One region of the Bradyrhizobium pachyrhizi genome, then DNA from elsewhere that is predicted to be linked to it. Evidence: predicted binding sites of a transcription regulator. Region 1 holds the regulator's gene; the other holds the start of a gene.

Region 1 (6,195 bases):
GGCCGGATGGCGGCGTTCGGCATCGGGCCGCTGATCGCCGCGAGTGCCGGCATCATCCTGCTCGGGCTGCTGCGCACGCCGCTGCGCTGGTCAGGCGCGGTGCTGCTGCTGGTGGCCTCGGTCTGGGCGCTCAGGGTGCCGCAGCCGGACGTGCTGGTGTCGGGCGACGGCCGCAACGTCGCGGTGCGTGGCGGTGACGGACGGCTGCATCTGATGCACAGCGCCAAGGATGCATTTTTGGTCAAGGAGTGGCTGGCGGCGGACGCCGACGCGCGCACCGCCACCGATGCGTCGCTCGGCGAGGGCGTCTCCTGCGATGCCGGCGGCTGCGTGACCCAGGCACCCGGCGGCGCCTTCGTCGCGCTGGCGACCCGGCCGGAGGCGCTGGCGGACGACTGCGAGCGCGCAGCCCTGATCGTGACGGCGCGGCCGGCGCCGCAGGGCTGCGCGGCATCGGTGATCGATGCCGAGCGGCTGCGCCGCCACGGCGCGCTGGTGCTGCGACGGATCAGGGACGGCTACGCCGTCGATGCAGTCAAGCCCGGCGGGATCGACCGGCCGTGGTCGCCGGCGGTTCCCGGCGACGGCGAGAGCGAGACGACGCTACGCGCGCCCGCCGCCGCGCCGCGGCCTGCGGTGGATGCGACGCCGGCTGAGACCGATCTGCAGGGCGATGATTAGCTGTGGTCTGGCGAGGGGCCGCTTGGCAGCTCGAACAGGCCGAGATGATATTCGTCGGAGTCGGGGGCGTCGGGCTTCTTGACGAGAGTAAAGGAAGCCTCGGGAAATTGCTCCCAGACTTTCAGGTCGTCGGCCGTTACCGTCAGCCAACCGAACCGGAACAGGTAGCGGCCCGGTTCCGTGACGCGTCCAGCCTTTTGCCATGTGACCTTATCGACCACCGCGCACGTCCTCCGTGCCCGATGATGCGCCAAGGCGCCGGCCGACGCAAATCTCCTTCTGCGCCCCGGAAGCGGGAGTCCGGGGTCGCCCGAAATTGCTTAGGTCATTCGCCGCCGAACAGCTCATTCCGCGGCGACGATGCGCTCAACCCAAAAACAGCGTTGCGAATGCGGAGGGCCGCCGCTCCACAACCTTCGGCTTCTGCTCGACCGGCGGATGCAGCGCCGGCAATTGCAGCACGCTGACGCGCTGTCCCTCGACCAGCTGGGTCACCAGCACATGGCTGCCGTCGGGGAATTCGACCGCGTCATGATGCCGATCGGGCACGTCGGGCTCGACTTCGTTGAACACGCCGACGCGATAGTTCAGCGTCTTGGTCCAGATCCAGCGGCTGTCGTAGCGAACGTTCTCGGCGAAAGCGAGCTCGGTGCCCGGCAGCATGCAGACCGCGACAGTGGGATCGTTCTCCGAGGCAAAGCCGCGGGTCGACGTGCCGCGGAACGTCGTCGTGATCAGCGTCTCTCCGACAATGGCGGGGCGCGATGCCACGGCGTGCAGACTATAGTCACACATCGGATGGCTCCTCATTTCGAGGTAGCGACCCGTGCCTCTCCTTGAGGCATTAGGGCCTCTACCAGAGTGGACGATAGCGAACGAGCGTCTGCTCGTTTCTGGGCGATTGTACGACTGGTCCGAGATCGCTCCGATCACAAACACGCGACGCTGCGCGAGAGGTATCGGAGCGCATCGGGCAGGCCGTACGCTACACTATCATGCAAGGAACGATCCGACGTGTTGCTCGTTCCCGGCCGCCGCAAGTATTTGCAATTCAGTATTTGCGATAAAGGCCGATCAGCTTGCCCTGGATGCGGACCCGGTTCGGCGGCAGGATGCGCACTTCATAGGCGGTGTTGGCCGGCTCGAGCGCGATCGATGCGCCGCGGCGGCGGAAGCGCTTCAGGGTGGCTTCCTCCTCGTCGATCAGCGCCACCACGATGTCGCCGGTATTGGCGACGTCGTTGCGCTGGATCAGCGCCATGTCGCCGTCGAGGATGCCGGCATCGACCATCGAGTCGCCGCGCACCTCGAGCGCATAGTGCTCGCCGGCGCCGAGCATGTCGGGCGGCACGCTGATGGTGTGGCTGCGGGTCTGCAGCGCCTCGATCGGCGTACCGGCGGCGATCCGGCCCATCACGGGGACCGCGACTGGACGGTTGCCGTCGTCCTCGGCAATCGGCGGCGTGCTGGCGCGCCGGCCGAGGGTGCCTTCGATGACACTGGGCGTGAAGCCGCGGCGACCGTTGCCGGCGCCGGCCGAGAGTTCGGGCAGCTTGATGACCTCGATGGCGCGGGCGCGGTTCGGCAGGCGGCGGATGAAGCCGCGCTCCTCCAGCGCAGTGATCAGGCGGTGGATACCGGACTTCGAGCGCAGGTCGAGCGCATCCTTCATCTCGTCGAAGGAGGGCGGTACGCCGGCCTCTTTCAAACGTTCATTGATGAAACGCAGTAGTTCGTACTGTTTGCGCGTGAGCATCTCGAGTATTCCCCCGGTTGATAGCGTCGTTCGATTCCGAGACTCTTCTGGTGGGGCCTGCAGGCCGGGCCTGACCTCAGGAGCATGTGCTCAATGCACCTGCTTCCACGCGGCTTCCCGATTGTAGACACCAGTACTCGAAACAAATCATGAACGGACACTATATGTTCGATATGTGTTCCGCAACCACTTAATTTCCGGTGAACGTGTCGGGCAACGCACAATCGGCGGGGCGCGAAAACCCTATTCGGGCAGTGTCAGAATTTCGCATTCGCTGCCTTTGACGGCAGCCGCCGCAAACGGCGGACGCACGAGAAGCGCCCGTGCCGCAGCGAGATTCCCGAGCAGCGACGAGTCCTGCTGCGTCACCGGGGTTGCGACCAGCGTGCCGTCCTCGCGCGCTTCGAGACGCGCACGCAGATAGTCCTCGCGCTGGTCGTTGGCGGCGAGGTCGCGGCCGAGCAGGGCGCTTGCGCGGCGATGATGAATCACTTTCCGGCCGCTCAGCGCCCGAATCAACGGCACCAGGAACAGGAAGGCGCAGACATAGGACGACACCGGATTGCCGGGCAGGCCGATCACCCGCATCGCGCCGAGCCGGCCGTGCATCATCGGCTTGCCGGGCCGCATCGCAATCCGCCAGAACGCCATCTCGACGCCCTCGGCTTCCAGCGACCGCTTGACGAGATCGTGGTCGCCGACCGAGGCGCCGCCTGTCGTGATGAGGATATCGGCGCCGGCCTCGCGTGCCCGGCGGATGCCGGCCGTGGTCGCCTCCACCGTGTCGGCGGCAACGCCGAGGTCGACGGTCTCGGCGCCTTCGGCGCGCGCCAGCGCCCGCAGCGCGTAGCCGTTGGAATAGACGATCTGGCCGGGACCGGGCTGCGAGCCCGGCATCACCAGCTCGTCGCCGGTCGCCAGCACCGCGACCTTCGGGCGGCGGCGCACCGTCAGTTCCGGATAGTTCATGGCGGCCGCCAGCGACAGCGCGCGGTCGGACAGGCGGCTGCCGCCGGCGAGCAGCACCTCGCCCTCACGGAAGTCGACCCCGGCCTGGCGGATGTGCCGCCCGACGCTGGCGGCCTCCGAGATCGTGATGTGGTCGCCGTCGACGGCGGTGTCTTCCTGGATGATCACGGCGTCGGCGCCGCTCGGGATCACGCCGCCGGTGAAGATCCGCACCGCCTCGCCGGCGCCGACCGTCCGCTCGAACGGCCGGCCGGCGGCGACTTCGCCGATCACCTTGAGCCGGGCCTTTAGATCGGCCGCATCGGCGGCGCGCACCGCATAGCCGTCCATCGCCGACATCGGCTGCGGCGGCTGGGTGCGCAGCGCCGCGAGGTCGTGCGCAAGCGTGCGGTGGTAGGCGGCATCGAGCGCGACCATCTCCTCCGGCAGCGGTTCGGCGCCGGCGAGGACGGCGGACAGGGCATCGGCAACCGGCATCAGGGCCACGCTCAGAGCTCCTCAATTCCTAATGTTCAATACCAAGTGCGGTCAAAGCCCTTGCCACGTCATCCGTCGATGTCACGTGGATAGCATGAAGGCCGCGCGCCCGCGCACCTTCGATATTGGCGGCCAGGTCGTCGAAGAACAGGATCCGCGACGCCGGCACGCCGATGGCTTTTACCACATGATCATAGGCCTCGGCGTCGGGTTTGCGGAAGCCGATGCTCGACGACAGGAAGACGTTGCGGAAATGGCTGAGCAGCTCGGCATGGGTGACCGAGAAATGCGCGACATGGGCCGGATTGGTGTTGGAGAAGGCGTAAAGCGGCATTTGCCTGGCGGCCGCCGCGACCAGCGGGGCGATGCCCGGCATCTCGCCGGTGAAGATCGCATTCCAGCCTTCGAGGAACTGGGCGTCCGTGATGTTGATGCCGAGCGTCCGGCGCAGGCTTTCGAAGAACGCCGCGTCGTCGATCCGGCCGATCTCGTGATGCTTGAAACTGTCGTCGACGACAAAGCGCGTGGCGAGCTCGGCGGGCGCACAGCCGGCATGCTGCGCCCAGTGCGCCATCACCTTGTCAAAGTTGATGTCGAGCACGACGCGGCCGATATCGAACAGCAGCACGTCGACGGAGTTGGGAGTGAATTGCGAGGTCATTGCGTGAAACCGTGTACGAGAATTGCGGGCGGGCGGCAATGTCCTCGATTTGTGCGGCAGGTGTGCGACGGGCGTTAAGCGCGCCGTCGTCCATGCACGCGCGGGTGTCATCACCCGCGCGCAAGCGGGTGATCCAGTATTCCAGAGACGCTTGTGCTTGAGCCGAGAGGCCGCGGCGAAGTGGAAGGCGTGATTTGCTACCCTTCCAGAAGGAAGAAAGAACTCCAGCTCGCGCCATATCCACCGCCGTCGTCCCGGCCTAGTGCGCAATTGCGCACGGGGGCCGGGACCCATAACCACCGCATTTGATCAGGAACGGGATCGTGGCCCCAGCTCGCGCAACAATTGAGATTTGGGGTAATGGTCCCGGCCTTCGCCGGGACGACGCCGAGTGTGTTGTCGCTTGTGCGTCAAACATCCGCATTCTCGCGACATGATTTGTCCGAGCTTTGCTCTTCGATTCACCCTCTAATTTTGCTGCGGGGGTTTGCCACTTCGAGCAACTCAGTGGCGCGCGCGCGAACTTTCAGGGCGCCAGCACCAAGCGACTTGATGCCTGCATGCCCGCCGGCGGCTTTGGTGCCCGCCGGGCGTAGCTCTCACATCCTGGACAGCGCCAGGCCGAGGTAACCGATCAGCGCACCGGTGCTGAGAATGATGACGACGAGCGCCTGTTCCGAGCGTGCTTGCAAGGTTTTCCGGTTCACGGCGTTGGACGCTCCGTCTTCGAGATCATGCGGTCCAACGAACAGCATCAATTTCCGTTCCGGTCCTTCCCCCGGGAACCTTCACGACCTGCCGAGTGACGCGACGAACGGAACGTGGGTCGGCCGCCTATGAGGGCGGCGCGATCCCCGGAACGGGGAAGGCGCGGCACATCTCGACGCTGTTCGACCTCAATCGCTTGACGACCGCTGCATCTCCCTTCGACCGGAGGGACTCCGCAATGAGTTCGGCGATGAGGCGCATTTCGGGCTCGCCCATGCCGCGCGTGGTCGCCGCCGGTGTCCCGAGGCGAATGCCGCTCGGCTTGAGCGGCGGACGCGGATCGTCGGGAATGATCTGCTTGTTTGCGGTGACCCCGACGGCGTCGAGGATGTTCTCGGCCGCGCCGCCGTCCAGGCCGACGCTGGCCACCGTATCCACGACCATCATGTGATTGTCGGTTCCGCCGGTGATCAACGTCATGCCGTGTTCCATCAACGCTTCGGCCAGGACCTTCGCGTTGCGCATGACCAGCTTTGCATAGGCGTGAAAATCGGGCGTCGATGCCTTCTTCAGCGTGACCGCGGTTCCGGCCACGACGTTCATGTGCGGACCTCCCTGCAAACCCGGGAACACCGACGCGTCGATCTTGCCGGCGAACTCCCGGCGACAGAGAACGATGCCGCCGCGCGGCCCGCGAAGCGTCTTGTGCGATGTCGTCGTCATCACGTCGAAACCCGCATCGAGCGGATTGCGCAAGGCGTTGCCGGCGATCAGGCCGCCGTAATGGCTGACGTCGGCCATGGTCAGTGCACCCACCTCATCGGCGATGCTCTTGAAGGACGCATAATCCAGATCGCGCGGATAAGAGCTGTAGCCGCACAGCACCAGCTTCGGGCGGACGTTCCGGGCCATGGCGCGGAGCTCATCGAAATCGATGGCGCCG
Region 2 (6,195 bases), 310 kb from region 1:
CCGTGGCCGGCGAATAGGGCACGCCGACACGCGCCCAGAGCAGGCGCATGTAGTCGTAGATCTCGGTGACGGTGCCGACGGTGGAGCGCGGGTTCTTCGACGTGGTCTTCTGCTCGATCGAGATCGCCGGCGACAGGCCGTCGATCTGGTCGACATCAGGCTTCTGCATCATCTCGAGGAATTGGCGCGCATAGGCCGACAGCGACTCGACGTAGCGGCGCTGGCCCTCGGCATAGATGGTGTCGAACGCGAGCGAGGATTTGCCGGAGCCGGACAGGCCGGTGAACACCACGAGCTTGTCGCGGGGAATCTCGACGTCGATGTTCTTCAGATTGTGTTCGCGCGCGCCACGGATTGTGATGGCGCGCGATGAGGAGCCGGCGTTCTGTTGGCGCTTCGCCTTGAGCACTTCATCCATTGCGACAGTTCCGGGCGCATGCTTGGGCGCCTTTTGGGCGCGCATCGCCGGTGCTGCCGGGACCTTGCGCCGATGGGGGTGTGAAGACTGGAACGTAGGAAGAACGGCCGACAATTTCCAGTGCTGAATAGCGTCCATCAACGGATAGTTTGCCTGATGGCAGCAGCAGTCAGCAGCGCCGGTTCCCTGACGCAAAAAAGGCCGGCGCGAGGCCGGCCTTTCGGTGCGATCTGACCGCCGACGGCGGTCAGCAATTCGCTCAATACTTGTCTTAGTACTTGGCGACGATCGGGCCGCCGAAGTGATAGTTCACGCCGAACTGGGCGCTGTGCAGCTCGAGCGTACCGGACGGCACGCCGAAATAGGTCTCGCTGTCGAGGCTGCGATACAGGTATTCGCCCTTGATCGACCACTGGGGCGCGATGAACGCTTCGACGCCGGCGCCGACGGTCCAGCCGGAGTGGAAGTTGCTCTGCGAGGCGGTCACGCCGAGCGCGGTGACGCTGACCTCGTTGTTGGCCCAGGCGTAGCCGCCGGTGCCGTAGAACAGCACCTTGTCGACGGCGAAGCCGAGGCGACCGCGCACGGTGCCGAGCGAGTCGATCTTGCTGCGGGCGGTGACGCCGAGCGTCGAGACCGATGCGTCGATGTCAGCGCCTGCAGCGTCGACCTCGAGGCCGTACACGATGTTGCCGGCCTGCCAGTTGTAGCCGATGGTGCCGCCGCCGAAGCCGCCTTCCATGCTCGGGGTGCCGGAATTCTCGCTGGCGTAGCCGCCGAAGCCGCCGACGTAGAAGCCGGTCCAGTTGTAGATCGCCGCTGGCGGCGGAGCCTTTACGTAAGGCGCGCGTGCCGCCATGTCGGCGGCCATTGCCGGTGCAAAAGCGCTCAGTGCAAACATGCCGGCCGAGGCCAGCAAAACATTCCTGATTTTCAAAGTCCGAGTCCCGTTTTTCTTGCTCATTTTCTTGTTGTCCCTTCAAAGATTTTGAAGAGAGCGTCACAGCAGTGTCGCGTGACGTGCTGCCGCTTCTACAGAGAAATGCCGGAGCGTGTGTATCCGCGAAACCACAACGCACCGAAAACGGCCCCGGTGAGGTGCGCGTGCACACGCAACGAAAAAGCCGGCGCACAAACAAAAAGGCCGGCGCGAGGCCGGCCTTTCGTCTGGATCAAATCGGCCTGGCGCGATCAGTAGCGCGCGACGACCGGGCCACCCCACTTGTAGTTCACGCGGACGGTGACGAGGTCGACGTCCTGGCGATCGCGGATGGTGCTGTTCAGCGTGCCGTTGGGGGCGATCAGGTTGTAGGTCTTGTCCTGCATGAACAGGTGGTCGTATTCGATGCCTGCGGTCCAGTTCGGCGCGAAGCCGACTTCGATGCCGGCGCCGACGGTGCCGCCCCAGCGGGTGTCGCTGGCGCTGCCGACCAGCACGCCGGTCGGGGTGAAGTAGGTGTTGAAGCGGTTGTCGGTCAGCGCCGCGCCGCCCTTGGCGTAGAGCAGCACGTTGTTGATGGCGTAACCGATCTGGCCGGTGAACAGGCCGAATGCGTCGATCTTGGACTGGTTGGTGAACAGGCCCGGGAAGATCGCGCTGCCGTTGCTGCCCTTTAGGTCAGCCCAGTCGCCCTGCGCTTCAAGGCCGAACACCCAGGTGCCGGCCTGCCAGCGATAGCCGATCTGGCCACCGGCGACGCCGCCCGTTGCATCATGGCAACCGTCCGAGGCGAGGAAGATGCCGGCCGGGAGCTGGTCCCAGCAATTGTGGCTCGAGCCCCAGCCGCCGTTGGCGCCGATGTAGAAACCGGTCCAGTCATAGATCGGGGCAACCACCGGCGGCGGCGCCTTGGTGTAGGGGCGCGCAGCGAGATCGGCGGCCGCTGCAGGTGCAGCAAACGCAATCAGAGCAACCGTACCGAGCAAAAACTTCTTCATTATCAATCCCCCAGCACCCCGATCGGCTTCCAAACGGTCCCGAAGCACGATCCCAGACGCGAGCGCCCGCGCCATGGTTGGAGCTATACGCTGATTCAACCGGAAACGCAGTCTCCCAAATGCAACACTCGCGGAGGAAGTGTCGATAAGGCAAGGTGCTGATTTCTTTGTTGTTTTACTGAATCTTGCTGCCGGGCGTCGGCCTGCGCCGAGATCGACTGCCGCTCCGACGGCATCGGCCGCTTCTACGGATGGTTGTGGCGAACAAAACTGGAACGACGCCGGATCCGATGCTATATCTCGAATATCGTGGATAACCGGCGCGACGGCAAAGGCGGCGAGCCGGCACCGGCGTATAGGGTCATCCACGACGCCTGCGATGTAAGTGGCGAAGGTTGAGAGTGGCGACCGATGTCCGGACGCCCGGTTTTGAGTGGAGATGATGCGATGGCAGGAAGCGTGAACAAGGTGATCCTGGTGGGCAACCTCGGCAAGGATCCGGAAATCCGGCGGACGCAGGACGGCCGTCCGATCGCAAACCTTTCCATCGCCACCTCGGAAACCTGGCGCGACAAGGGCACCGGCGAGCGCAAGGAAAAGACCGAGTGGCACCGCGTCGTGATCTTCAACGAGGGCCTCTGCAAGGTCGCCGAGCAGTATCTGAAGAAGGGCGCCAAGGTGTACATCGAGGGTCAGCTGCAGACCCGCAAATGGACCGACCAGAGCGGCGTCGAGAAGTACTCGACCGAAGTCGTGCTGCAGGGCTTCAACTCCAACCTCACCATGCTCGACGGGCGTGGCGGTGGAGGCAGCAGCTTCTCCGATGATGGCGGCAGCGATTTCGGCTCGGCCGGACCGGTCAGTTCGGCACCGCGCCGTGCAGTCGCCACGGGTGGCGGCAGCCGCAACAGCGACATGGACGACGACATCCCGTTCTGATGAGCGGTCGCGCTTCCGTCGATTCCGTCAGGCGCCGTTCCGTGAAGATCATTTCCCGGAACGGTCGTTGCGATCCGGATTAGCAATTTCCTCGTGTGGATTATGAGGATAACCCGATAACTCTCTGTCAGAACGTCGGTGCTCCGACGTGCAGGGATGCGGGTTCCCAAGACTTTGACACAGGCCGATGTAAATGATATTTACATTGGCCTGCGGCATTTGATGTCGGGCCGCGAGCTTCACCCGAGGGCCGCCATCATGAGCCTCGCGCGATTGCTCGACGCCGCGCCTGCGATCCCGCTCCACGCCTTTGCCGCGATGGCCGCCTTCGTGCTCGGCTCCATCCAGCTCGCCGCCCCCAAGGGCACGATGCCGCACCGGACCCTCGGCTGGATCTGGGTGATCCTGATGCTGGTGGTCGCCGGAAGCTCGTTCTGGATCCATCAGATCCGGCTGGTCGGTCCCTGGAGCCCGATCCACCTGCTGTCGATCTTCTCGCTCGCCATGTTGGCGCTCGGCGTGACGGCCGCACGGAGCCACAATGTCCGCCGCCACAGGTTCACGATGATCGGCATCTTCTTCGGCGCACTGCTCGTCGCGGGGCTGTTCACCTTCATGCCCGGGCGGATCATGCACGCGGTGGTTTTCGGCCACTGACGGGAGAGGCGAGTAGCGAATGGGGTGGCGAATAGGGGATTTTTCCATTGGCTATTTGCCCTTCGCGACACGCTTCGCGATCAAGCAGCCGGAACCTCGGCGCTCCACCCGTAAGTGCATGAAAAAACGAACGGAAAAACGGCTTGCCGGAGCTGCGCAAGGGTGGTTATCAGGCCCCTGATGGGCTATATGATTCCCCAGTAGAACCGACCGGATTTCCCCATTGTCCGATAACGACGACCACAAGCCCGGCGAGCCGCCGGGACCCTCAGATATTCGTCCCGTTTCCATTCTCGACGAGATGAAGAAGTCCTACCTCGATTACGCGATGAGCGTGATCGTGTCGCGTGCGCTGCCCGATGCGCGCGACGGGCTCAAGCCGGTGCACCGGCGCATCCTCTATTCGATGCATGAGCAGGGACATACGCCGGACAAGAAATACGTGAAATCCGCGCGCGTCGTCGGCGACGTGATCGGTAAATATCACCCGCACGGCGACCAGTCGATTTACGACGCGATGGTCCGCATGGCGCAGGATTTCTCGCTGCGCGTGCCGCTGATCGACGGCCAGGGCAATTTCGGTTCGGTCGACGGCGATCCGCCGGCCGCCTATCGATATACGGAAGCGCGGCTGACCCGGGCGGCGCTTGCCGTTCTGGCCGACATCGACATGGAAACCGTCGATTTCCAGCCGAACTACGACAACTCCGAAAAAGAGCCGTCGGTTCTGCCGGCCCGGTTCCCGAACCTCTTGGTCAATGGCGCCGGCGGCATCGCCGTCGGCATGGCTACCAACATCCCGCCGCATAATCTCGGCGAGGTGGTCGATGCCTGCGTGGCGCTGATCGACAATCCGGCGCTCACGATCGACGAGCTGATCGACATCATTCCCGGACCGGACTTCCCGACCGGCGGCGTCATCCTGGGCCGCCAGGGCATTCGCAGCGCCTACCATCTCGGCCGCGGCTCGATCGTGATGCGCGGCAAGGTGACGATCGACACGATCAGGAAGGATCGCGAAGCGATCGTCATCACCGAAATTCCCTATCAGGTGAACAAGGCGACGATGGTCGAGCGCATCGCCGATCTCGTCAAAGAGAAGAAGATCGAGGGCATCGGGGACCTGCGCGACGAGTCCGATCGTGACGGCTATCGCGTCGTCATCGAGCTGAAGCGCGAAGCGGTGCCCGACGTGGTGCTGAACCAGCTCTACCGATTCACGCCGCTGCAGACCAATTTCCCGGCGAACATGCTGGCGCTGGATTCCGGCCGTCCGCAGACGATGAATCTGAAGGACCTGCTTACCATCTTCGTCGCGTTCCGCGAGCAGGTGGTGACCCGGCGGACCAAGTTCCTGCTCGGCAAGGCGCGCGACCGCGCCCACATCCTGGTCGGCCTTGCGATCGCGGTTGCCAACATCGATGAGATCATCCGCGTCATCCGGACCTCGCCCGATCCGAACACCGCGCGCGAGGCGCTGATGTCGCGCGACTGGCCGGCACGCGACGTCGAGGCGATGATCACGCTGATCGACGATCCCCGGCATCGCATCAACGAGGACGGCACGCTGCGGCTGTCGATGGAGCAGGCCAGGGCCATCCTCGACCTTCGCCTGCAGCGCTTGACCGCGCTGGGGCGTGACGAGATTTCCGAAGAGCTCGACAAGCTCGCGGCCGAGATCGCCGACTATCTCGACATCCTGCGCTCGCGCGCCCGCGTGCAGGGCATAGTCAAGACCGAACTGGCCGAGGTGAAGCAGCAGTTCGCCACCCCGCGCAAGACCGTGATCATCGAGCAGGAGGGCGAGGTCGAGGACGAGGACCTGATCCAGCGCGAGGACATGGTCGTCACCGTGTCGCATGCGGGCTACGTCAAGCGCGTGCCGCTGTCGACCTACCGGGCGCAGCGCCGCGGCGGCAAGGGCCGCGCCGGCATGCAGACCCGCGACGAGGATTTCGTCTCACGCCTGTTCGTGGCCTCGACCCACACACCGGTGCTGTTCTTCTCGTCGCGCGGCCAGGTCTACAAGGAGAAGGTCTGGCGGCTGCCGATGGCCGCGCCGAACGCGCGCGGCAAGGCGCTGATCAACATCCTGCCGCTGGAGCAGGGCGAGCGCATCACCACGATCATGCCGCTGCCGGAGGATGAATCCTCCTGGGCCAATCTCGACGTGATGTTCGCGACGACCGGCGGCACGGTTCGCCGCAACAAGCTGTCCGACTTCGTCGACGTGCGCCGCTCCG

The links. The regulator LexA, encoded in region 1, represses DNA repair genes until DNA is damaged. The targets are predictions, from matches to a motif close to TGTTCNNNNTGTGTTCNG.
Region 2: QA639_RS22245 (single-stranded DNA-binding protein) is a predicted target of LexA. The motif match lies at 2,617-2,634, and genes of this name have one in related genera.

Annotation. Positions count from the first base shown of each region.
Region 1 covers NZ_CP121667.1:5,048,904-5,055,098, reverse strand. Annotated here, with positions in the region: gene QA639_RS23740 (ComEC/Rec2 family competence protein) at 1-681, shown strand, start outside; gene QA639_RS23735 (hypothetical protein) at 678-902, opposite strand; gene QA639_RS23730 (hypothetical protein) at 1,048-1,476, opposite strand; gene lexA (transcriptional repressor LexA) at 1,733-2,437, opposite strand; gene QA639_RS23720 (molybdopterin molybdotransferase MoeA) at 2,681-3,892, opposite strand; gene QA639_RS23715 (HAD family hydrolase) at 3,912-4,544, opposite strand; gene QA639_RS23710 (hypothetical protein) at 5,144-5,299, opposite strand; gene QA639_RS23705 (serine hydroxymethyltransferase) at 5,379-6,195, opposite strand, start outside.
Region 2 covers NZ_CP121667.1:4,739,839-4,746,033, forward strand. Annotated here, with positions in the region: gene uvrA (excinuclease ABC subunit UvrA) at 1-418, opposite strand, end outside; gene QA639_RS22235 (outer membrane protein) at 690-1,349, opposite strand; gene QA639_RS22240 (outer membrane protein) at 1,610-2,356, opposite strand; gene QA639_RS22245 (single-stranded DNA-binding protein) at 2,804-3,295, shown strand; gene QA639_RS22250 (DUF2306 domain-containing protein) at 3,554-3,952, shown strand; gene gyrA (DNA gyrase subunit A) at 4,176-6,195, shown strand, end outside.